4 regions of the Pseudovibrio sp. Ad46 genome follow, and region 1 is predicted to be linked to each of the others. Evidence: riboswitches for the same ligand, from Rfam matches in the RefSeq annotation. Region 1 holds a riboswitch; each other region holds the start of a gene.
What was found. Region 1 has a riboswitch for thiamine pyrophosphate ahead of thiM (hydroxyethylthiazole kinase). Riboswitches for the same ligand answer to the same signal wherever they lie in the genome.
Positions count from the first base shown of each region.

Region 2: it holds a riboswitch for thiamine pyrophosphate, as region 1 does, so the genes downstream of both, thiB (thiamine ABC transporter substrate binding subunit) here and thiM (hydroxyethylthiazole kinase) in region 1, are expected to answer to the same signal.
Region 3: it holds a riboswitch for thiamine pyrophosphate, as region 1 does, so the genes downstream of both, PsAD46_RS25500 (ABC transporter permease) here and thiM (hydroxyethylthiazole kinase) in region 1, are expected to answer to the same signal.
Region 4: it holds a riboswitch for thiamine pyrophosphate, as region 1 does, so the genes downstream of both, PsAD46_RS23260 (hydroxyethylthiazole kinase) here and thiM (hydroxyethylthiazole kinase) in region 1, are expected to answer to the same signal.

Region 1 covers NZ_LMCG01000005.1:289,942-295,424, reverse strand. The annotation lists gene PsAD46_RS02925 (endonuclease) at 138-872, shown strand; gene PsAD46_RS02920 (phospholipase D-like domain-containing protein) at 963-2,048, shown strand; gene PsAD46_RS02915 (tyrosine recombinase XerC) at 2,130-3,089, shown strand; TPP riboswitch at 3,149-3,251, shown strand; gene thiM (hydroxyethylthiazole kinase) at 3,324-4,136, shown strand; gene thiE (thiamine phosphate synthase) at 4,120-4,761, shown strand; gene PsAD46_RS02900 (hypothetical protein) at 4,841-5,272, shown strand; gene lpdA (dihydrolipoyl dehydrogenase) at 5,329-5,483, opposite strand, start outside.
Region 2 covers NZ_LMCG01000041.1:39,208-44,690, reverse strand. The annotation lists gene PsAD46_RS09410 (GntR family transcriptional regulator) at 1-178, shown strand, start outside; gene PsAD46_RS09405 (DUF1330 domain-containing protein) at 178-468, shown strand; gene PsAD46_RS09400 (ATP-binding cassette domain-containing protein) at 475-1,167, opposite strand; gene PsAD46_RS09395 (ABC transporter permease subunit) at 1,154-2,701, opposite strand; gene thiB (thiamine ABC transporter substrate binding subunit) at 2,677-3,657, opposite strand; TPP riboswitch at 3,691-3,797, opposite strand; gene katG (catalase/peroxidase HPI) at 3,914-5,483, opposite strand, start outside.
Region 3 covers NZ_LMCG01000081.1:44,882-50,364, forward strand. The annotation lists gene PsAD46_RS25490 (CHASE2 domain-containing protein) at 1-458, shown strand, start outside; gene PsAD46_RS25495 (ABC transporter substrate-binding protein) at 531-1,469, opposite strand; gene PsAD46_RS25500 (ABC transporter permease) at 1,496-2,254, opposite strand; TPP riboswitch at 2,381-2,488, opposite strand; gene PsAD46_RS25505 (hypothetical protein) at 2,618-4,384, opposite strand; gene PsAD46_RS25510 (adenylosuccinate synthase) at 4,422-5,483, opposite strand, start outside.
Region 4 covers NZ_LMCG01000079.1:229,761-235,243, forward strand. The annotation lists gene PsAD46_RS23250 (TRAP transporter substrate-binding protein) at 1-986, opposite strand, end outside; gene thiD (bifunctional hydroxymethylpyrimidine kinase/phosphomethylpyrimidine kinase) at 999-1,802, opposite strand; gene PsAD46_RS23260 (hydroxyethylthiazole kinase) at 1,802-2,557, opposite strand; TPP riboswitch at 2,599-2,707, opposite strand; gene PsAD46_RS23265 (Lrp/AsnC ligand binding domain-containing protein) at 2,918-3,154, shown strand; gene PsAD46_RS23270 (xanthine dehydrogenase family protein molybdopterin-binding subunit) at 3,225-5,483, opposite strand, start outside.

The DNA of each region.
Region 1 (5,483 bases):
CGCCAGTTTCTGATGGTGATCTTGAATATGTCGCGTGCATTTCATTCACGCCCCTCATTCAAGATCTTTATTAATGCGTATCCTCACCTGAAAACCGGAGACCACTTTTCAGGGATACGCTTGCGAAAGACTTCTTCATGCGTAACCTCATCGTATTCTCTGCTGCCCTTTTGGCTTGCATCTGGACAACTGCAGCCTTTTCTGCACCGCCAACCAGCTTCTCTCAGGCCAAGCGTCTGTTGGAGAAGCATATTTATCCATCAGAAGAGTATCGTGAGACCTTCTATTGTGGTTGCACCTACAATGGAGAAAAGCAGGTGGATGCAAACAGCTGCGGGTATACCCCGCGCAAAAACGCCAAGCGCGGCAAGCGGATTGAGTGGGAGCACATTGTTCCAGCTTCGCGTTTTGGCAAAACACGCGCCTGTTGGAGTGAAGGTGACCCCGCCTGCACCACCAAGAAGGGCAAATCCTATAAGGGCCGCCGGTGCTGCTCTAAAGTTGATGTGGATTTCAAGCGCATGGAAGCTGATCTCCATAACCTCGTTCCAGCCGTTGGTGAGTTAAACGGGGACCGCTCCAATTATCGCATGGCCGTTATCACCGGAGAAGACCGGACTTATGGCGCTTGTGATTTTGAGATTGACAGCAGCCGGAAAGTTGCCGAGCCGATGGCTGAGACCCGTGGTGATATTGCGCGGATCTATCTGTACATGCAGACCACCTATGGCATGCCTTTGACAGAGACTGAGGTCGAGATGTTCAACCAGTGGATGGCAGAGGATCCGGTCTCTGAAGACGAGCAGCTGCGTGATGCTCGCATCCTGGAAATTCAGGGCAACACCAATCCACTCATCTCAGTTGGTTTCTAACCAGGTCCTCTTTTCGCTTCCTACCGTCATAATTGTGTACCGACACATCATCTACCCTAGGGTAAGGTGTTATGACGGTGGGAGGGTACAATGGCAGTTGAAACTGAGAATCTGAAATTCCTTGTTGGTCCGAAGACAGTCCTCGATCATTTACCGGATAATCCGCTGGATGATCTTGAGGGCGAGATTATCGGGTTTATTGATGCTGCAGAGCACTCGCTCGACATAGCAATTCAAGAAATAGACAATAAACGCATAACCAACGCACTTATCAACGCAAAGCGACGCGGGGTGCGGGTGCGAGTGGTATCCGAGGCGGATTACCTGAGCGTAGATGAGCCAGCAGACGACCCGCACTCAAGCGACCCTCGTGTTGAGAACGAGGTGAACCGCCAGCTTCATGCGGCGTTGCTGCGCTCTAAGGTATGGGTTCGGACTGACTTTAACCCACGGATATTCCATCAGAAATTTATCATTCGCGATGGCAATTCTGTTCTGACCGGCTCCACAAACTTCACCGAGACCGGCACACACCGCAACCTGAACCATCTTCTCATCATCAAGAATGAGAAAGTTGCCGATATCTTTGAACGGGAATTCAGGGAGATTAAACGGGGGCGATTTGGCCGATACAGCGTTGATGAGAACGAGGCCGAGAACACACCGAAAGAAGTGATTGTTGACGACATCCGCGTGAAAGTTTGCTTTGCACCAGACCACGCACCAGAGATGGAAGTCACCAAACAGATGACAAAAGCTAAGGAACGAGTGGATTTTGCTATCTTCACCTTCTCCAAAAGCTCCGGCATTGATGATGCCATGTTGCTGCTGATGGAGGCAGGGCGAAAGGTGCGTGGTGCGCTTGATGCCCGGCAAGGCGGACAGGACTGGGCAGCCACTCAGCCTTTAGCGGAAGCTGGTGCTGATTTGCATTTCGTTCGCGGTTCAAGCCGAATTGGTAAGCTTCATCATAAGCTTATGGTAATTGATGATAGCATTATGATTGTCGGCAGCTTCAATTACACAGGCCCGGCGAACCGGTTTAATGACGAGAACATCGTCGTTTTGGGGGATTCTGTGGTGCCAACCGAGAACCAGAAACGGTTTGCGATGGCCGCTCGGCAGGAAATTGACCGGATCATCAGTGATCACGGGCAGCCAATCGTCATCAACTAAATTTGCTCAAGCATTTCGTAAAGGCGTGTATGTTTATCTTTTGGTAACCATTCAGCCAGATTTGGCGCTTACAGTTTGCGAATGGCAAATTCCCTTGATAGCGGCGAAGACTTACTCATCATCTGCAAACCAGATGTTACCGCAGCGATTGAAGACTGGATTGATCATCTGGGCTCTGAACGGCGACTGGCTGAACGGACACTGGAAGCGTATGAGCGCGACACCCGTCAGTTCCTGCGCTTCATGACCAGTTATGAAGGCGAACCGGTTGCCCTGCGGCATCTGGAGTCTTTGAAACCAAAGGACTTTCGAGCATTTCTGGCAACCCGCCGAAGGGATGGCGCACAAACGCGAACACTGGCCCGTGGCCTTGCTGGCATCCGCTCTTTCCTCTCGTTTCTGGAGGAGCGCGGTGAGGTGAATGCGGCTGGAGCTGCGGCGGTCCGTACGCCGAGACTTCCCCGCAGCCTGCCTAAGCCTATCCCCGTTGAGGAAGCCAAAGCAATTGTCAGCAGCGATCTCGCTTTTGAGGACACTCCCTGGGTTGAAGCCCGCAACGCAGCGGTGTTCACACTGCTCTATGGTTGCGGTCTCCGTATTTCTGAAGCGCTGTCTCTGACATCGGCCTCCGCGCCGAAGGAGGGGGATAAGTCGCTGAAGATTCGCGGTAAAGGCAACAAAGAACGGCTTGTTCCGGTTCTGCCAGTGGTAATTGAAGCTATTGAAGCCTACAAAAAGCAGTGCCCTTATGATCTGTCGGGCAGCTCACCGCTGTTTCGCGGCGTTCGTGGTGGCCCGCTGAATGCGCGCATGATCCAGCTGGCCATGCAAAAGATCCGCAGTGCTCTTGGTCTACCAGACACCGCAACTCCTCACGCTTTACGCCATTCGTTTGCAACTCATTTGCTCTCTGAAGGCGGGGATTTGAGGAGCATTCAGGAGCTACTGGGGCACGCAAGCCTTTCTACCACACAGATTTATACGGAAGTGAACAGTGCACAGCTGTTGGACGCTTATGACAAGGCACACCCGCGTCGTTGATAGGTTGTCCCCCTCCCTCACATCACCTTGATCTCCCTTAGCAGATCCCCTAGGTTCGTCGATGTGAAACGGGGTGCCCGACACTTGTGTTGTGGCTGAGATCATACTCGAAGAACCTGCTCTGGATAATTCCAGCGAAGGGAGCACTCACGCCGTGTTGGGGGATAGATTGTCTGGCAGTTTGCCAAGTCCCTGATACCAGCTCTCTTTCGCACAACAAGACCGAGGATAAAAATGGGTCGTGTCGAAAGCGCTTGCGCAACTCTTTCTGCAATTCGTGACAACAGTCCGCTCGTCCATAACATGACGAACATCGTGGTGGCGAACACCACAGCCAACGCCCTGCTGGCCATTGGCGCCTCCCCTGCCATGGTGGATGGCCCAGAAGAAGCCCCTGAACTTGCAAGTGTTACAGGTGCATTAGTGGTCAACGTTGGCACGGTTACCCCTGCTCAGGCAGAGGCGATGAAGCTGGCAACTGCTGCTGCCCACAAAGCTGGTCGCCCTTGGGTGCTGGACCCGGTGGCTGTTGGAGCGCTGACCTTCCGCACCAAGCTTGCTGGTGAATTGCTGGAGAATAAGCCGAGCGTCATTCGTGGCAATGCCTCTGAAATCATGGCACTTGCTGGTCAGGGTGCTGGTGGAAAAGGCGTTGATAGCACGGATAGCTCTCAGGCTGCACTGGCAGGAGCGAAAGAACTGGCGAAGCAGACGGGCGCTGTTGTTGTGGTCTCTGGTCCGGTTGATTTCATCACTGATGGTGTGCGCACTGCTGAAGTCGCCAACGGGGATAAGATGATGCCTTATGTGACCGGCCTTGGTTGCACGGCAACAGCTTTGACTGGCGCAACACTGGCTGTTTGCGATGACCCGTTTGATGCTGCTGTTGATGCAATGGTCTTTCTCGGGGTTGTTGGTGAGATTGCTGCAAAAAATTCAGCAGGACCAGCAAGCTTGCAGCTGGATATCATTAACGGCCTCTATCAGCTGAACAGCGATATCCTCAACACAACAGCACGGGTTGAAATGCATGAAACCGTTGCTTGATCTTTCCGTTTATCTGGTGCTGGGGCCGCAAGACTGCCCTGGTCAGGATCCCGTCGACATTGCAGTTGCAGCTGCACAAAACGGCGCAACTTTGATCCAGCTTAGAGACAAGACCGGCAGCACACGCGAGCAAATTGAGTTGGCAGGGCGGTTGATGCAAGCGGTGAAACCGCTGAATGTGCCGCTAATCATCAATGATCGTGTAGATGTTGCCTTAGCCGTTGATGCGGACGGTGTTCATGTTGGGCAGGATGATATGGTTGCCACGAAAGCCCGGGAGTTGATCGGCTCAGATAAGCTGCTGGGTCTTTCGGTCAGCACTCAGGATGAGCTGGATGCTGCGGACATTTCAGCCTGTGATTACCTTGGTATAGGCGCATGCTTCCCGACGAACAGTAAGGATGATGCGGCTGATATGGGTATGCAGAGCTTTGCCGGTTTAACGGTTCAATCTCAGTTGCCTGTGGTCGGAATTGGCGGAATTTCGCTTGCGAATGCTGATCAGGTGATCAAAGCTGGAGCTGATGGGATTGCAGTTATTTCAGCAATCTGTGGGGCATCCAGTCCATCCGCAGCTACACGCAAGCTTCAGGATATCGTCAAAAGCGTAAAAGACCTAGGGTGATAGGATAAAACACGCATTTACTCCTCGCAGAGCCCATCTACATTGATATATGAGAGGACTAGGCGGGGAGCTTTTAGTCATGAAACTTAGACAAACACCATTTTTGTGCATGTTTTTCTGCACGTTTGCCTTTCTTGTTTCTGCTGCTCAAGCTCAAACAGCCTGTGAAGTCCGCAAATCAGAAATGGCGGAGCTGGGGGATTGGGAAAATCCCAAAGCACGTTTGAAAGAGCTCTCTCAGATTGAAGTTGAAGGCCAATGCCTTGACGGACAGCTGGTTGTGCGTGCTCGTGCCTTCACCAGCTGCTCCCCTCGCGATTGCAAATGGGGTTGGGCTGCAGGTCAGCTTAGTTTTTCTGGCGTTCTAACGTTCCGGTTTGGTGGTTTCTTCAAAGCACAGCATATTGAGCTGCGGCCAATGGGAGAGCGTATTCAGGCATATGTCCGCACCGAAAACCATGATCCGACAATTCCGAACAAGACCCGCAGTTACATTCTGGTCCGCCAGTAGCAAAAAAGCCACCTCAGTTTCCTGAAGCGGCTTTTTCTAAATCCAGAAATTCCAGATTACATATGAATTGGCTTGGCGAATGTTGCCATAGCGGCTTCTTTCACTGCTTCGGACATGGTTGGGTGCGCATGGCAAGTGCGACCCAGATCCTCAGAGGAACCGCCAAATTCCATCAGAACACATGCTTCGTGGATCATTTCGCCGGCACCGA
Region 2 (5,483 bases), on a different contig from region 1:
GACTTTGGGTACTCGTGACCGCCATGATGCTGGTTACAAACGGATCGAGAAAATCTACTCCGCAATCGAAACGAACGACCCACAAGCCGCTGCAGCTGCCATTCAATTACATCTGACGGAAGCTGCAAATATTGCCAAGACCCTTCTGACTGCAGAGCTGAGCAAAAGCGAAAAATAATGCCTAAAGCCTACTGGATTGCCCACGTCACAGTCACGGACGCTGACGCCTATACAAACTACACCCAGGCCGCTCCAGCTGCCTTCCAAAAATACGGCGCCCGCTTCCTCGCCCGCGGCGGAAAAACCGAACACCTGGAAGGCACGACACATCCCCGTAACGTCGTCATCGAATTCGACAGCATGGAACAAGCCCTGGCCTGCTACCACTCGCCAGAATACCAAGAAGCCAAAACCCACCGCAAAACCGCTGCCTTGGCAGACATTATGATCGTTGAGGGAATGGCGTAAGCTCCCCTACCCCAAATACTGCCGCAATGCTTGCGGTGGGTTGTTGAGCAGTTGTTGGGTTTCAGCAGGTGGGTGCGCTGATCCGTCGGCGACGAGGATTGCTTTGTTCGTGATGCGGCGGGCATCTTGTGGATCATGACTGACCATGAGAAGCGTCGTGCCAGTTTCTGCAACGAGGTCTGCGACCAGGTCCAGCATCTCGACCTTGAGTGCAGGGCCAAGAGCGGCGAAGGGTTCGTCGAGTAACAACAGATCACGGTGCTGAACCAAAACGCGAGCAAGGGCGACGCGGCTTTGTTGACCACCAGATAATTCAGCTGGCCTACGCATTCCCATATCAGCCAGTCCAACTCGTGAAAGAGCGGCTTTGACTTGCTCTTGCTCTGCCATTGAGAGCTTTCCGTCAGGCCGCAAACCGAGGGCTGCGTTTTGAGTAGCGGTTAAGTGCGGAAACAGATTACCATCCTGAAACAGCATGGCGATTGGGCGTTTTCCCGGAGCCTGCCTGGTGAGCTCTTGTTCCTTCCAGAAAATGCGTCCTTGCGATAATTCACGGAACCCGGCAATAGCCTCAAGCAGGGTTGATTTTCCTGCGCCTGATGGGCCAATAACGGCAACGCTGCTGCCAGCTTCAACATGCAAGTTGGCCTGCAATTGGAAACGGCCATTTGCAATGAGACAAGAGCTAAGCTTCAGCATGCCAGCGACCTCCCCGGTCTAAAATCCAGAACAGTGCCATTGAAAGCACAAGCAGTAAAAGAGCTCCGCCGGCTGCTGCCTGCATTTTGTATGCCCCCATCAAGCGGTAAATCTGTAAAGGCAGCGTTGCAATTTCCGGATCTGCAAACAAGGCAATCACGCCAAGGTCTCCCATGGAAAGTGCCGCAGCAAGCCCCGCAGCAAACCCAATCTGTGGCCGCATACGTGGAATGAGGACACGTGAGAAGAACACCCAGCCTTCCATATTCAGCGACAAGGCCAACCGTCCATGACGTGAAACCGTATCTCGCGCAGCTGGCACAAGAATGCGAAGTGCAAACGGCAATGCCATCGCCGCATTAACGAGTGCCGTCACAGGAAGAGCAAGGTCTGACGGGTTTGCCCATGGACGTATAATGATAAACATGCCCGTTCCAATCACCAGCGGGGATGCCGCTAATCCCAGAATTCCAGCAAGTTCAACCACACTATGCCGGCGAACGGCGATTGCAGCTGCCATAGGCAACGCGAACAGCAACAAGATTACCGTGCTGGCTACGGCGACAGCAACAGAAACGAGTGCCGCCTTCAACACAATAAACGGTACCAGAAACAGACCACTTAGCCCTGACAGAACAACGGCACTGAGCGGCAAAAGCAAAAACAGTGTTGCAAGTGAAATCCAGAGGATGTCTGCAACAGGTGCACCGCCATCCCAGCGCTGGATCGCTCTGTCCAGTCCTGCACCAAACCCTTCACCGCGTGAAAGCTTCAGTGCCGCAAAGGCAGCAGCAGCGGTAAGCGTGAGTTGCAATGCAGAAAGCAGCGCGGCACGGCCAAGATCAAAATCGTATGTAAAAGCCTGGTAGATCGCCAGCTCAATAGTTGTCGCCCGTGGCCCACCACCAAGTGTCAGAGCAACAGCAAAGCTTGTCAGGCAGATTGCAAAGATCACAGCCAATGCACCGGGCAAGATGCGCGCAAGCATGGGGAGTTCAATCAGCCGAAACAGGGCTTTTCCATCACACCCAAGTTGCGCTGCAAGGCGAAAGCGCTCTGAGGGAACCTCTTGCCACCCCTGCAAGATCAATCGGGTTGCCAGCGGAAGGTTGAAGAAAACATGAGCCAGCACAACACCGTGGAGGCCATAGATGCGAATGGGTGAAGCACCAAAATAAACAAGCACATCAGATATCCAGCCCGCACGGCCAAACACCTGTAGCAACCCAAGAATGGCAACGATAACTGGTAGAATGAAGGGGGCACCAAGCAGGGCAATAAGCAAACTGCGGCCCGGAAACCGCCGTCGCGCCAGCGCGCGCGCAACCGGCACAGCCAGTGCAACACTGATCACGGCAGAAAGCACAGCCTGCGTAAGCGTAAACTTGAGAGCGGCCCAATCGGAAGAGGAAAAGCCGTGACCCGCTTCGGTTCGCAGAGCAACCGCGGCCAACGTGCCAAGTATGAGTGCCGCGACAAGAAATGCCGCGGCAACACCGGGAAGCGAACTTACTGGCTGAGCGCTTCTAGCCATTCCGGCAGAGCCTCACGTCTTGCAGCAGCAGCTTCTTCAGGCTTAAAGAACAAAGCTTTTTCAGGCACCTGCAGTGTGTCAAAGCCCGCAGGCAAGCCACCTTTTGGGGTCACAGCTGGATACATCCAGTTGGTTGTTGGAATGATTGTCTGGAAAGCATCTGAAACCATGAAGTTCAGGAACTTGTCTGCCAACTCTGGCTGATCAGTCCCGGCAAGCTTTGCCGCTACTTCAACCTGCATGTAATGGCCTTCTTCAAACGCGGCAGTGGTCTTGCTGTTATCTTCCTCGGCAATCAGGTGGTAAGCCGGAGACGTGGTGTAACTGAGCACCATGTCCGCTTCCCCATCAAGGAAAAGACCGTAGGCTTCAGACCAGCCTTTTGTAACCGTCACGATGTTATCGGAAAGATCCGCCCAAACATCAGCAGCTTCGTCTCCGTAAGCCGCTTTCACCCAAAGCAACAGCCCGAGGCCGGGGGTAGAGGAGCGTGGATCCTGAATAAGGATCTTGGCATCACTCTTCGCAAGCTCGCGGAAGTTGGTTGGTACGGTTTCGCCAGCCTTGTGTACGAAGGCAAAGTAGCCCCAATCGTACGGCACAAAGGTTTCGTCAGCCCACTCCACTGGCAGTGTATATTGGGCTTCAACAGCGTGTGGTGCAAACAAGCCAGTTTTCTTGGCGGTCTCTACCAGATTGGTGTCCAGACCCAGCACCACATCGGCATCTGAGTTTTTACCTTCAAGACGAATGCGGGAAAGCAGTGCTGCGCCATCTTCGACGCCAACAAGTTTTAGGTCACAGTCACATACAGCCTCAAACGCTTCTTCCACTTTTGGGCCTGGGCCCCAGTCAGAAACGAAGCTGTCGTATGTGTAAACTGTCAGTTGAGGCTTCTCAGCAGCCATCGCTGATGTTGCAGTGAGTAATCCCGCAGCAATTAACAGATGTTTCAAGTCATCCTCCATTGCGGCGAGAGGGCAAGGATGGGTGAAACCGGTACCCTTCCCTCCGCCGGTTCTAGCCGGTTCAGGTTCAACGGGTTCGCCACTAAAGCATCTCAGCACGACAAATACGCGCACCCCGAGGTCAAGCGGTTCTTAACCGGAAAAACACAGAAGCGCAACTGGATATAGCTGGGATGGAGAGGGCACCTGTAGGGAGTTGCAAGAAGAAGCCCGGGCAGTTCCCTGCCCGGACTGGTCGCATTTATTAGGCTGTCAGGTCGAAGCGGTCGGCGTTCATGACCTTGGTCCATGTTGCCACGAAGTCGCGAACGAACTTTTCGTGGTTGTCATCCTGAGCATACACTTCAGCATAAGCGCGCAGGACTGAATTGGAGCCAAACACAAGGTCAGCACTGGTTGCAGTCCACTTAGGCTTGCCAGATTTGCGGTCGCGGATCTCATAGGTGCCATCTTTGAGTGGATGCCAGCTGTTGTCCATATCGGTCAGGTTGACGAAGAAGTCCGTTGTCAGCTGACCTTCGCGGTCCGTGAAGACACCATGCTTTGAACCGCCATAATTGGCACCAAGAACGCGCAGGCCACCAACAAGTGCAGTCATTTCCCAGCCAGTGAGACGGAGGAGCTGAGCACGATCCAGCATCATCTCTTCCGGGCTAACAGCGTACTCTTGCTTCTGCCAGTTACGGAAGCCATCAGAAATAGGCTCCAATACAGAGAAGGATGTCGCGTCTGTCATCGCATCTGTTGCATCACCGCGACCAGAAGCAAATGGAACTTCCACGTTGAAACCAGCTGCCTTGATGGCATTTTCTACACCAACGTTGCCTGCCAGCACGATCACATCTGCGACTGAGGCTCCTGTCTGCGCTGCAATTGGTTCAAGCACAGCCAGAACTTTGGCAAGCCGGTCTGGCTCATTGCCAACCCAATCCTTTTGGGGAGCAAGGCGGATGCGAGCACCGTTGGCACCACCGCGCATATCAGAACCGCGATAGGTACGTGCGCTGTCCCAGGCGGTTTTGATCAGATCTTCATTGCTCAAACCACTTGCTGAGATTTTTGCTTTCACAGCAGCAACATCATAGTTGGTGCTGCCTGCTGGAACAGGATCCTGCCAGATGAGCTCTTCTTTCGGTACATCCGGGCCAAGATAGTTTGCCTTCGGTCCCATGTCGCGGTGGGTCAACTTGAACCACGCACGTGCAAAGGTATCTCTGAAATATTCAGGATCTGCGATGAACTTCTGACAGTATTCGTTGTAGATCGGATCAACCTTCATTGCCATATCCGCATCAGTCATGATTGGATTATGACGAACGGACGGGTCGGTTGGATCGATAGGCTTGTCTTCTTCCTTGATGGAGACGGGTTCCCATTGCCACGCGCCAGCGGGAGATTTTACCTGCTCCCATTCATGGCCGAACAGCATATCGAAAAAGCCCATATCGAACGTGGTTGGGTGTGTGGTCCACGCCCCCTCGATGCCAGAGGTGAAGGCATTCGTTGCCTTGCCATCCTGTCCGGGGTTAGACCAGCCAAAGCCCTGCTCTTCAAGACCAGCGGCTTCCGGTGCGACACCGATGTTATCGACGGCACCGCGTCCATGGGTTTTACCAACGGTGTGACCACCGCACGTCAGCGCAGCAGTTTCCTCGTCATTCATTGCCATACGAGCAAAGGTTTCGCGGATCTGATCAGCTGTTTTTTGCGGACCGGGAACGCCATTCACGCCTTCCGGGTTCACGTAGATCAAACCCATATGGGTTGCTGCAAGCGGGTTTTCGAGCGTTGAAGGGTCATCCAGATCGTCATAG
Region 3 (5,483 bases), on a different contig from region 1:
TCTCAACCGGCCTGGCAACGCTTGGCGAAACAGGTACACGGCGTCATTTCAGGTACGCCCCGCTCGGTAAATGCGTTGATTTAGCAGAAGATTTAGCCCGTCATTGCAAAGATGCCGGTCATAGCGTTCTTATGTGCGAAACCACACGCGGTCAGATGCCTGAACTGGCAGCTTTGGAGACAATTCCAGTCAAAACCAGCCGTTACCAGATGCGTTCGTTTGCGTTGCTAGGTGATCCGTCGCTCGCCTTCTCAGAAAACTTCCTCAAGCTCAAGAACGTCCACTGCAACATGGTCTTCGCGCTGTTTGAGGAGAATGACAAGAAGAAAGCCCTGACACTGGTAGATGAATGCAAATCACTCTCTGAGGGCGAGTACAACACCATCTATGCTGCTTTTGAGAAATACATCCTTAGCGATCTGGCTCAACACGAAGCGGTCAAGGATGCAGCGCAATAACGGCATTTGGCCTGCAAATAAAAAGAGCCCCCGAAACTCGGAGGCTCAAATTTTAGTTTAGACCTATACCGGTTAGCGCAGTTCAACCGCGTAGGTTTCAACTGGAGGCGCTGTTTTAATGAGCCCCTGCTCAATCAGAAAATTTGCAAACCGTTCATAGCGACCATTGTCCAAAGCAGCTGGACGGCTGGCAAAACGCGGCAGAGTATCCGCCCAGGCACGCTTGTTCAGCTCATCATCCAGATTTGGATAGATCTCAAGGAAGCTCTTCCAGGAGTCCTGCGGATTATTAAGCAGATAAACGGTAGCTGCCTCAATCGCATTGATGAACTTCTTCAAACGCGGATCATCCAGCTTGTCTTTGTGAGCCACATAAATCAGCTCATCATAGACAGGCACACCGTTCTCTTCAGGATAAAACGCGCGACCTTTCGCACCTTCAATCTCCATCTGGTTCAGCTCGAAGTTACGATAACCACCAATCACCGCATCAACCTGCCCAGCCATCAAAGATGGTGAGAGCGAGAAGTTTACGTTGATCAGCTCCACATCATCAGAACTTAGACCTGCATTGGAAAGCATCTTCCCAAGCATGGCGTTCTCAAACCCGGATGTGGAATAACCAATACGCTTGCCTTTCAGGTCTGCAATCTCCTTGATCGGTCCGTTTTCCAAAACAATTAGCGTGTTCAGAGGTGTAGAGACCAGCGTCCCGATCCGCATCAACGGCATGCCCTCATCAATCTGAGGGTGCAACGTCTGCTGATAGGAAACCGCAATATCACCCTGCCCTGCTGCAACAAGCTTTGGTGGCATGGAAGGATCAGCAGGCTCAATCAGCTCAACATCAAGGCCCTCATTTTCAAAGAAACCCCGTGCCTTGGCAACCACGATTGGTGCATGGTCTGGATTCGCAAACCAATCCAGCAACACAGTCAGCTTGTCCGCTGCTTGCACTTGAAGCGTGCTCGCAAGCATTGCCGCACCAAACAGCATACCTAGTTTTTTCATAAGGTTACGTCCTCATACTCTGAGACCTAGATCTCTTTCTGCCAATAGATCATCCGAGAAGTGGCGAACTCAACAACTGCCCTCAGGCTCAACACCATCACCGCAAGCAAAATCAACGCCGCAAACATCGTCGCTGTTTGCATGCGTGCATTGGATTGCAACATGATGAAAGCTAGTCCCCCTTTTGCACCAACCCACTCTCCAACCACCGCCCCAATAGGAGCGAACACCGCTGCAATGCGCATACCAGAAGCCAGAGATGGCAAGGCGGCTGGAATGCGAATGTAGCGAAGTGTTTGCCAGCGGTTCAGACCGTGCAGCTTGCCAAGGTCGAGCAGTGATTGATCAGTCCTGCGCAAACCATCGAAGAAGGTCGAGGTCACAGAAAAGAAGATCACAATCACGGCCATCACAACCTTGGAGGCGAGCCCAAAGCCGAACCACAGCACCAGAAGCGGTGCAATTGCAAACACAGGAAGAGATTGGGTCGCTGCAATCGGAGGCAGCAGAAACAGGCGTATCCGAGGAGACACTGCCAGCAAAACAGCCAGCGAAGCTCCAGCGCTCACACCAAAGAGAAAACCGAGAACAGTCTCCCAAGCGGTAATGCCTGCATGATGCAGCAGAAAGACGCCCTGATTGAGAAAAGCGGAAAAAACCGCCGCCGGACCTGGCAAGAGAAACGGAGGAAACTCTCCAATCCGAACCACACTTTCCCAAATGGCGATAAAAAGCAAAATCCCGAAAAGACTTCGGAGAATTCGTTTCAAAGCTCGCTTCAGCATGCAGACTCCCAACAATGGTATTGGGCATCACAAACAGGCGGAAGAACGGAGCTACATTAGCTCTCTGGGATGTTTTCAGCACAGGAGCTCCCGTTACAGCAAAATGCAAACATGGAGATCCGGGAAGAATGGCTCAGGTCCCGTCCCTTCGCCGGCATTACCCGGATCAGGTTCAAAGGGTTTAGCTCATCGCAATCTCAGCTTTTCGAAAGAAAAGCACCCCTCGGAATAGCAAGGAACATGCGCGTTTCTGCTGAAGGATGCAAGCAGATTTTACTCTGATGGACGACTGCATAATGAAAAAGGCCTCAGCCCAAAGAGAGCCAAGGCCTTTGAAATCTAAGCTAAACAGCTGAAACTAGATTACTTCCAGCTCTTGATTGCCTGTGCGATAACTTTGTTGCCGGTTGTGCCTTTTTCAAAGGTCAACATTGCACGGCGACCGCTGTTGTACAGCAGTGGAACATCAATCCACTCACGCTCAGCAAGACGCTTCAGGTTCTTCGCTTTTTCATCATCACTGTCAGACAGCGCAATCCAGAAGAGAGTGTCAGAAACCTTCACGGCAGCACCATCAAGCGGGTCACCTGCTTCGGACTCTGTCTTCTTCAGGATCAGGCCAGGCACCTTCTCAACACCTTTGCCATCAAACCCTTCTGGGAAGATGAAGTTCAGCTCAAGCAGATGGCTGGCTGGCAAAGATTGATCGCTATTCGGCTTCAACGTCATCTCAACAGAGAAGTTACGAGATGGCAGCGTAGCAACAGCCTTGATGACAGAATCGCCATTAGCTTCATCCAATGACCAAACAACGTTCCCGCGTGATGCAGAACCTGCTGCACCCGGCGTCAAAGCCTCTTCGTAAAGTATGCTCTGTTGTGCAACAGGAGAAACCGCAGCTTCCGTTCCAATGGTTTCAGCTGGCGGAACAGAATTGGTCTCAACTGCAGTACTTTGCTGAGCAGGTTCCGTCACCGGCAAAACCTGCTCAGAAGATGTGTCTTCTGCCGGTGCTGCTGGAGTTTCAACCACACGCACGACTGGAGGCTCAGTTGTTGTCTCGGTTGGCGCAGCGCTGGATGAATTCCGGGTAATCCGGGTCGTCTGAACCCGTGTCGCATCCGGAGAAACCTTTGCCCCTTCATCAGATGGCAACAAGCGGTCAGTGTTCTTCTTCGGCGTGCGTTCCGGCTGAACCCGAAGCGGCTCATCTTCATTCGAAGGTGCGCTCTCTGGCGCAACAGTCTCACCGGTTTCAACTGGAAGAACCAAAGAGAGAATAACATCGCGCAGACTATAGACACCTGCGGTAACGCCCAAGATTATCAGTATGACCACAATGATGCCGACAATACCCGATGTGTTGGAAGGCTTCAGCCCTTCTTCCTGCTCAATCGCATCACCAACGCGCTGCGCAACGGCTGGCTTGCGGGAGGAAGCAGGTTTACGGCTCGTCTTTGGCTTAACCTTGGCAGGCTCATCGATCTCAGGACGCGACTTACCTTTTGTTTCCAGCTTAGTGCGACGTGCCTCACCCGGCACCCAGGAGCGCTCTTCTGCGCTCGTCTCAACAGCACCTTTGGTTGGCAGAGACGCAGCAGGTTCACCCGTCTCTTTGTCATCCATAGAGCCAAGGTCAGGCTCTTTGCGCTCGCTGGCAGATTCAGGCAGCTGATCACGCGCCATCTGATTGGCCTGATGAGCGGCGTTGCCGAGATCCTGCGCGGCACGAACCGCCTCTTTAAACACGTCTGCTTTAGCAGCAGGTGCTTTTGGCTCATCGCGCGCTGGAGTATCGGCCTTTGTACCTGCCTTAGGCGTATCGCCAGCAGGTGAAGATGCAGCAGAGATTTCTGGAGCTGCAGGTTTTGGAGCACTTGGAGCTGGGGTGGTTTTAGACCGCCCCAACCCGAGAGACTCACGAGCAGCTTCCGCTTCGACCTTACGAATGGCCTCTTCAAGCTTCAGCTGCTCCTCAGTGATCTGGGAGGGAGACAGAGGTGGGTCGTAACTTTTAAGTTGCTTTACAATTGCATTCCGCGCGCGTTGATAAACTGCCCGCCGTGCAGAACCTGTGTTCTCTTGTAAACCAGCTACCGCTTTTTTTAGAACGGAATTGTAGTCCGCCATTTAACTGCCCATTGCCCCCAGAGCTTCATTTCAAGACTTAATCCTGGAATGGATTCTGAACCAGGATTGTGTCATCACGTTCAGGGCTTGTTGATAACAGAGCAACCGGAGCACCAATCAGCTCTTCAACATGCCGAACGTATTTCACAGCTTGTGCTGGCAATTCTGCCCAAGTCCGTGCGCCTTTGGTCGTTTCCTTCCAACCAGGCAGGGTCTCATAAATAGGAACAACCCGCGCCTGAGCACCTTGAGATGCCGGAAGGTAATCGATTCGCTCACCATCTAGCTCATAACCAACACAAATCTTAATTTCATCCAGTCCGTCCAAAACGTCAAGCTTTGTCAATGCAATCCCATTGATTCCGCTGGTGCAAACGGTTTGACGGACAATCACTGCATCAAACCAGCCACACCGACGACGACGACCAGTGTTCGTTCCAAACTCGTGCCCGCGGGTACCAAGGAACTCACCAACTTCATTCTGCTGTTCGGTTGGGAACGGACCTTCACCTACACGAGTGGTGTAAGCTTTGGTGATACCCAGAACGTAATCGATGGAGTTTGGACCCAGACCACTACCAGCAGCAGCCTGACCTGCAACTGTATTGGAGGAGGTTACAAACGGATAAGTGCCGTGGTCGTTGTCCAGCAGCGCGCCCTGCGCACCTTCAAACAACAAACGCTTACCTTCACGACGCGCTTTGTCCAGCATGTACCAGGCTTTATCCATGTACGGCAGGATCTTATCAGCTACGTCTTCCAGCTCTTTGTAGATGGTCTCAGCAGAGATCTCATCGCGACCCAGACCGCGCAGAATAGCGTTGTGGTGGGTCAGCAGACGATCAATCTTGGCTGGCAGCGTGCTCATGTTTGCCAGGTCCATCACGCGAATTGCACGACGACCGACTTTATCTTCATAAGCAGGGCCGATACCGCGTTTGGTGGTACCGATTTTGGTGCCTGCCGGGCTTGCATCTTCACGCAAAGCATCAAGCTCGCGGTGCAGGCTCAAAATAAGAGTAGCATTGTCAGCAACACGCAGGATTTCCGGGGAGATCTTAACGCCCTGCTCTTCAAGACGTGCAATCTCAGCAACCAG
Region 4 (5,483 bases), on a different contig from region 1:
ATATCCAGCACCTCAACACTGGTTTTCTTCAATGCTGCAAGAACCTCTTCCGGGAATTCGCGAATCTCTACCCCATGCTCTTCCTGCAGCACCTTAAGGCTCGCTGCATTCTGCGCATTGGCCTCAGAAAGCGCCAAGTCAGCTTCCACACGGCAAGCCTCTTCAACCACCGCCTGAAGCTCAGCTGGCAAACCTTCCAAAGCAACCGCATTCACAATTGCCTCACCGGTGCCGTTTGGCTTATTAAAGCCCGGACCGTAGTAGTATTTGACCAGTTTATGGAAGCCCAGCGCACTGTCTGTCCATGGACCGAGAAACTCTACACCATCCACCACACGCGTTTGCAGACTGGTGAAAATCTCGGAAGCTGGAATGTTGACCGGAGTAACACCAAGCTTGCGCATGATTTCACCACCAAGACCTACCATGCGCAGTTTGCGCCCTTTCAGGTCATCCAGCGTCTCAACAGGCTCACGATACCAGCCCGCCATGGTTGGGCCAGCATTACCAGCCATAAACGGCTTCACACCAAATGGCGCATAAAGCTCATCCCAAAGTTCCTGTCCACCCATCTGGTCCACCCAGGCAGTGTGCTCCTGAGGCAGCAGACCGAAAGGAACAGTCGTAAAAAACACCGAACCCGGCATCTTGCCAGCCCAGTACAAAGCAACTGAATGACCCATCTGTGCAGTGCCGCTTGAAACAGCGTCAAACACCTCAAAAGCAGGAACCAGCTCACCTGCAGCAAACAGGCGCACACGCATCCGACCATTACTCATAATGTTGATGCGATCACAAATGCGTTGCGCAGACATGCCAGGGCCCGGCAGGTTCTTGGGCCAGCTGGTCACCATGCGCCATTCGATCACCGGATCAGCATCCTGAGCCAGTGCAGGTGCAGCAAGTGCAGCGCTACCGGCAACCGCCCCAGCAGTTAGCCCCAGCGCCTGACGGCGGGTCAGATTGTTTTCTTTGTTCTTGGTCATTATCTCCGCCTTTTATTCAGACCAGAATTCATGGAAATGGTGCACAGGCCCATGTCCCTCGCCTACGTCAAGCGTATCCGCAGCTTTAATCGCCTGACTAATATATTCTTTCGCTTCACCAATGGCATCTTGCAGCTCCAACCCCTTGGCCAGTTCCGCTGCAATCGCAGAGGACAAGGTACAGCCAGTCCCATGTGTATTCTGCGTTTTATGTCTTGGCGCCGTATACCACCTCTCCACATCACGGGAGAGGAAGAGATCATCACAGGTATCATCAGATCCGTGTCCGCCTTTCAGCAGAACCCCGTTAGCACCCATGTCCAGCAGCAGTAACGCTTGTCTGTGCATGTCTTCACGGGTTTCGGCTACCGGCTGGTCCAGCAAAAAGGCCGCTTCCTGCATGTTCGGCGTAATCAACGCCGCCATGGGAAACAGCTTCTGCTTCAGGACCGAAACGGCGGAGTTTTGCAACAAAACATCACCAGAAGTTGCAACCATCACCGGATCAAGGATGACGCGCTTAACATTATATTCCGCCAGCTTTGTGGCAATAACAGCGATAATCTCTGGCTGTGAAAGCATGCCGATTTTCACGGCATCCACCTTCAGGTCAGAAAAAACAGCATCCATCTGCTCTGCCACAAATGCTGGCGGCACATCATGAATACCTGTCACACCTTTGGTATTTTGGGCCGTCAGTGCAGTGATGACACTGGCCCCATAGACCCCACGAGCCGAAAAGGCCTTCAGGTCTGCTTGAATTCCGGCACCACCACCGGAATCCGACCCTGCAATTGTGACTGCAATCGCACTCATTAGGCCAATACCCCACCTTTATTATTCATTGTTTCGAGCTTGAGACGCTCGTTGAACTGGTCAGCCTTCAAGCCATAAAGGGTATCGATGAAAGCTGGAGTGAAGCTTCCCGGTCCGTTCGCCTGCTCTGCGGCAATCTCGCCGCATACACCATAGACAGCAAGTGCAGCAAGCACGGCAAGTTCCTTATCTGGCTCGGTAGCGGCGAAACCAGCCAGCACACCGCCCAGCGCACAGCCAATGCCAGTCACCTTGTCCATATAAGCATGCCCATTGCCCACGGTATAGGTCGTCTCCCGGCCAAACACAGCGTCTTCAATACCGGTGCGCACAATCAGTGTGTTCTCGGTGACAGCTCCACTCAGCCCAGCGCTCTCAGTCATGTTTGCTTTGAGGATCGAAACATTCTCTTTCAAAATATCTTTCGCAAACTCCATGCGAATGTCTGAGCGATCTACTTTAACCGGGTCCAGCACCACGGGCATAGATTTTTTGGCAGCCCCTTCAAGCCCAAGCCGAATACCATGCCGCCGCTTTCCATCCAGCGTACCAAGATTGAGGAGCAACCCGTCAACACTCTCGATGAATGCAGGAATTTCATCATGGGCTGCTGTCATAGACGGCACAATGTTACAAGCCAACATGATGTTCGCGGTAAGGCTCTGCGCAACAGAGTTCGTCAGGCAATGAACCCGAACACCACGCTCACGCACGCTCTCAAAGACTTCCCAGAGATTTTCATTTGTGTAGGACATTTGTTTTCGCTCCCCTATAGATTACGGCGGGAACGATTACCTTGGTACTCATCCCAATTCCCTCCGCCGGCACAATCCGGATCAGGTTCTAGGAGTTGGCTTTGCGCCTCTCAGCCCGTCAGTCACTTCCGAGCACCCCCATTGGTTAGAATTTTTTGCTAGCAAACAAGAGAGCGAACTGCAAGCGGAAACGAGAGGCAGCGACAAAAGGCAACTGGGGGTAGATTTCGCTTAAAAAACGCAAAAGCTTGCAAAAAAACGCAGCTTCAACGCAAAATGCTCACAAAACAACGCAAACTCAAATTTGAGCGCATCCCTGAAAGACAAATCAGCCTTTCGGGACAGAAGGATAGCAGATTTATGATTCCGTTCTTTGTACAGATCAAATGCCAGCTCGGAAAAACCTATCAGGTTGCCAACGCCATCGCAGACGCGGAAGTCGCCTCCGAGATCTACTCCACCTCCGGGGATTTCGACCTGCTGGCCAAATTCTACATCGATGATAACGAAGACATCGGACACTTCGTTGCAAACAAGGTTCAGGTCTTCGAAGGCATCCAGGATACCAGAACCATCATCACCTTCAAAGCGTTCTGATACCTACGAAAACAGGCGGGACACCAGCCCGCCTGCACAATCTCTTTTCAAGCTTTACGATCTTGATAGCTTAATTCTGAGCGTCCTGAATAGCACTCCAGACAGCAACCGGCGTCGCGGGCATATCTATATGCTCGACACCTGCATTCTTGCGCAACGCATACTGCACAGCATTCATCACCGCCGGCGCCGCTCCAATAGAACCAGCCTCACCAGCCCCTTTGATGCCCATCGCATTTGTCGTGGAAGGAACATTGCTCGTCGAGAAGTCGAAATTTGGCAAATCATCAGCACGTGCAACATGATAGTCCATGAAGGATGCTGACAGCAGCTGCCCGGTTTCATCATAAACCGTGTTCTCACACAGCGCCTGCGAAATCGCCTGGCCCGCACCACCATGCACCTGACCAGCCAAAAGCATCGGATTCACCGTCACGCCAAAATCATCCACGATCACATAACTGACCACGTCCGTCTTGCCCGTTTCCGGATCAATCTCCACCTCACACACATGCGTGCCATTGGGATAAGTACATTCATCCTGCATGACTTTTTCCGCTGCACTCAAGGTCTCCGGTTGCGAACCAGCCACATCAACAAGGCTGACTTGTTGGTCGGTACCAACCACGCGCACCTGCCCGTCTTCCAACGTCAGATCCCCAACACCAACCTCAAGCTTCTCACTGGCGATCTCTTTGATCTTCTTCACCAGCGTTTCAGAAGCCGCTTTCACAGATGGCATTCCAATCGGAATGGACCGCGATCCACCGGTACCACCACCAGTCGCAACACGGTCCGTATCTCCCTGCACCATCTCAACCTGATCAAGCTGCAAACCAAGATGTTCTGCAATAACTTGGCCATAAGCGGTGGCGTGACCCTGACCGTTGCTCTGCGTTCCAATCAGCAAAGTAACGCTGCCGTTCGTGTTCAGCTCAAGCTTAGCTTCCTCACCACCGGCAAAGGCACACGCCTCCACATAAGTCGATAGCCCAACACCACGGTATAGCCCTTTCGCACGGCTCTCCGCTTCACGCTCTGCAAACGTTGAATAATGGATCTCATCGAGCGCCTTGGTAAGATGAGTTCCAAAGGAACCCGTATCATACATGCGGCCAAGCGCTGTCGTATAAGGCAGAGCTGCATCGGGGATAAAACTTTGACGACGAAACTTCGCCGGATCCATACCCATCTCATGCGCAGCTTTGTCTGCCAGTCGTTCCATCAGATAAAGCGCTTCCGGACGCCCTGCCCCTCGGAACGCATCCACCGGCACTGTATTGGTATAAACGCCTGTCGCTTCCACCCACGTTGCGGGGATATCGTAAAGACCGGGGGTCATGGTGATACCGATCTGCGGAATGCCTGGGCCAAATTCGTGCAGATAAGCGCCCATGTTTGCAAGCACATGCACTTTGAGGCCGATCATCTTACCGTTTTCATCAAGCGCAAGCTCAGCCGTGGATACATTATCCCGGCCATGCGCATCAGACATGAAGTGCTCAGTACGCTCCTGAAGCCATTTCACGGGATGACCAAGACGTTTCGCGGCAATCAGGCAAAGTGGGTATTCAAGATAGGTGAACATCTTGGTTCCAAAACCACCACCCACATCAGGTGTCACAACGCGGATATCTTTAGGGTCGACGTTGAGTATGTTCTTGGCAATCAGATCACGCATCCCATGACCGCCCTGCGTTCCAGTGGTCAGCGTATACCTGCCGCTCTCACCATCAAACTCGCCAATACAAGCTCGCGGCTCAATCGCATTGGACACCAGACGGTTGTTGATCACCTTGATCTTGGTAACATGATGCGCCTTCTGGAAGGCCTCTTCCATCGCCTCCTTGTTACCCATACCAATGTGAAAGGCCTCATTAGACCCATGCTCAGGCCACACAAGCGGAGCGCCGTCTTCTAAGGCTGCTTCAGTTCCGATTGCCGGATCAACATCCTCGTAGTCAACCTCAATCGCCTCCATCGCAGCCCGCGCTTGCTCCACCGTATCGGCAACAACAAACGCAAGAGCATCACCAACAAACCGGGCTGTATCAGAGCAAAGAACTTCACGATGAGGCACCCAGTGCTTCGTCCCATCCAGCTGCCGAAGCACTGCTTTACATGGGATAGAGTTCGTTCCTTCAAGATCCGCAGCAGTCAGAATAAGCTGCACACCATCCATAGCCCGTGCTTCATCCACTCCCTCTAAGGTGAACTTGGCAAACGCGAGAGGAGACCGCAAAACAACGGCATGTGCTGCACCAGCCACCTTCAGGTCATCCGTGTAATGGCCCTTGCCAGAAATAAAGGCAGCATCTTCTTTTCGGCG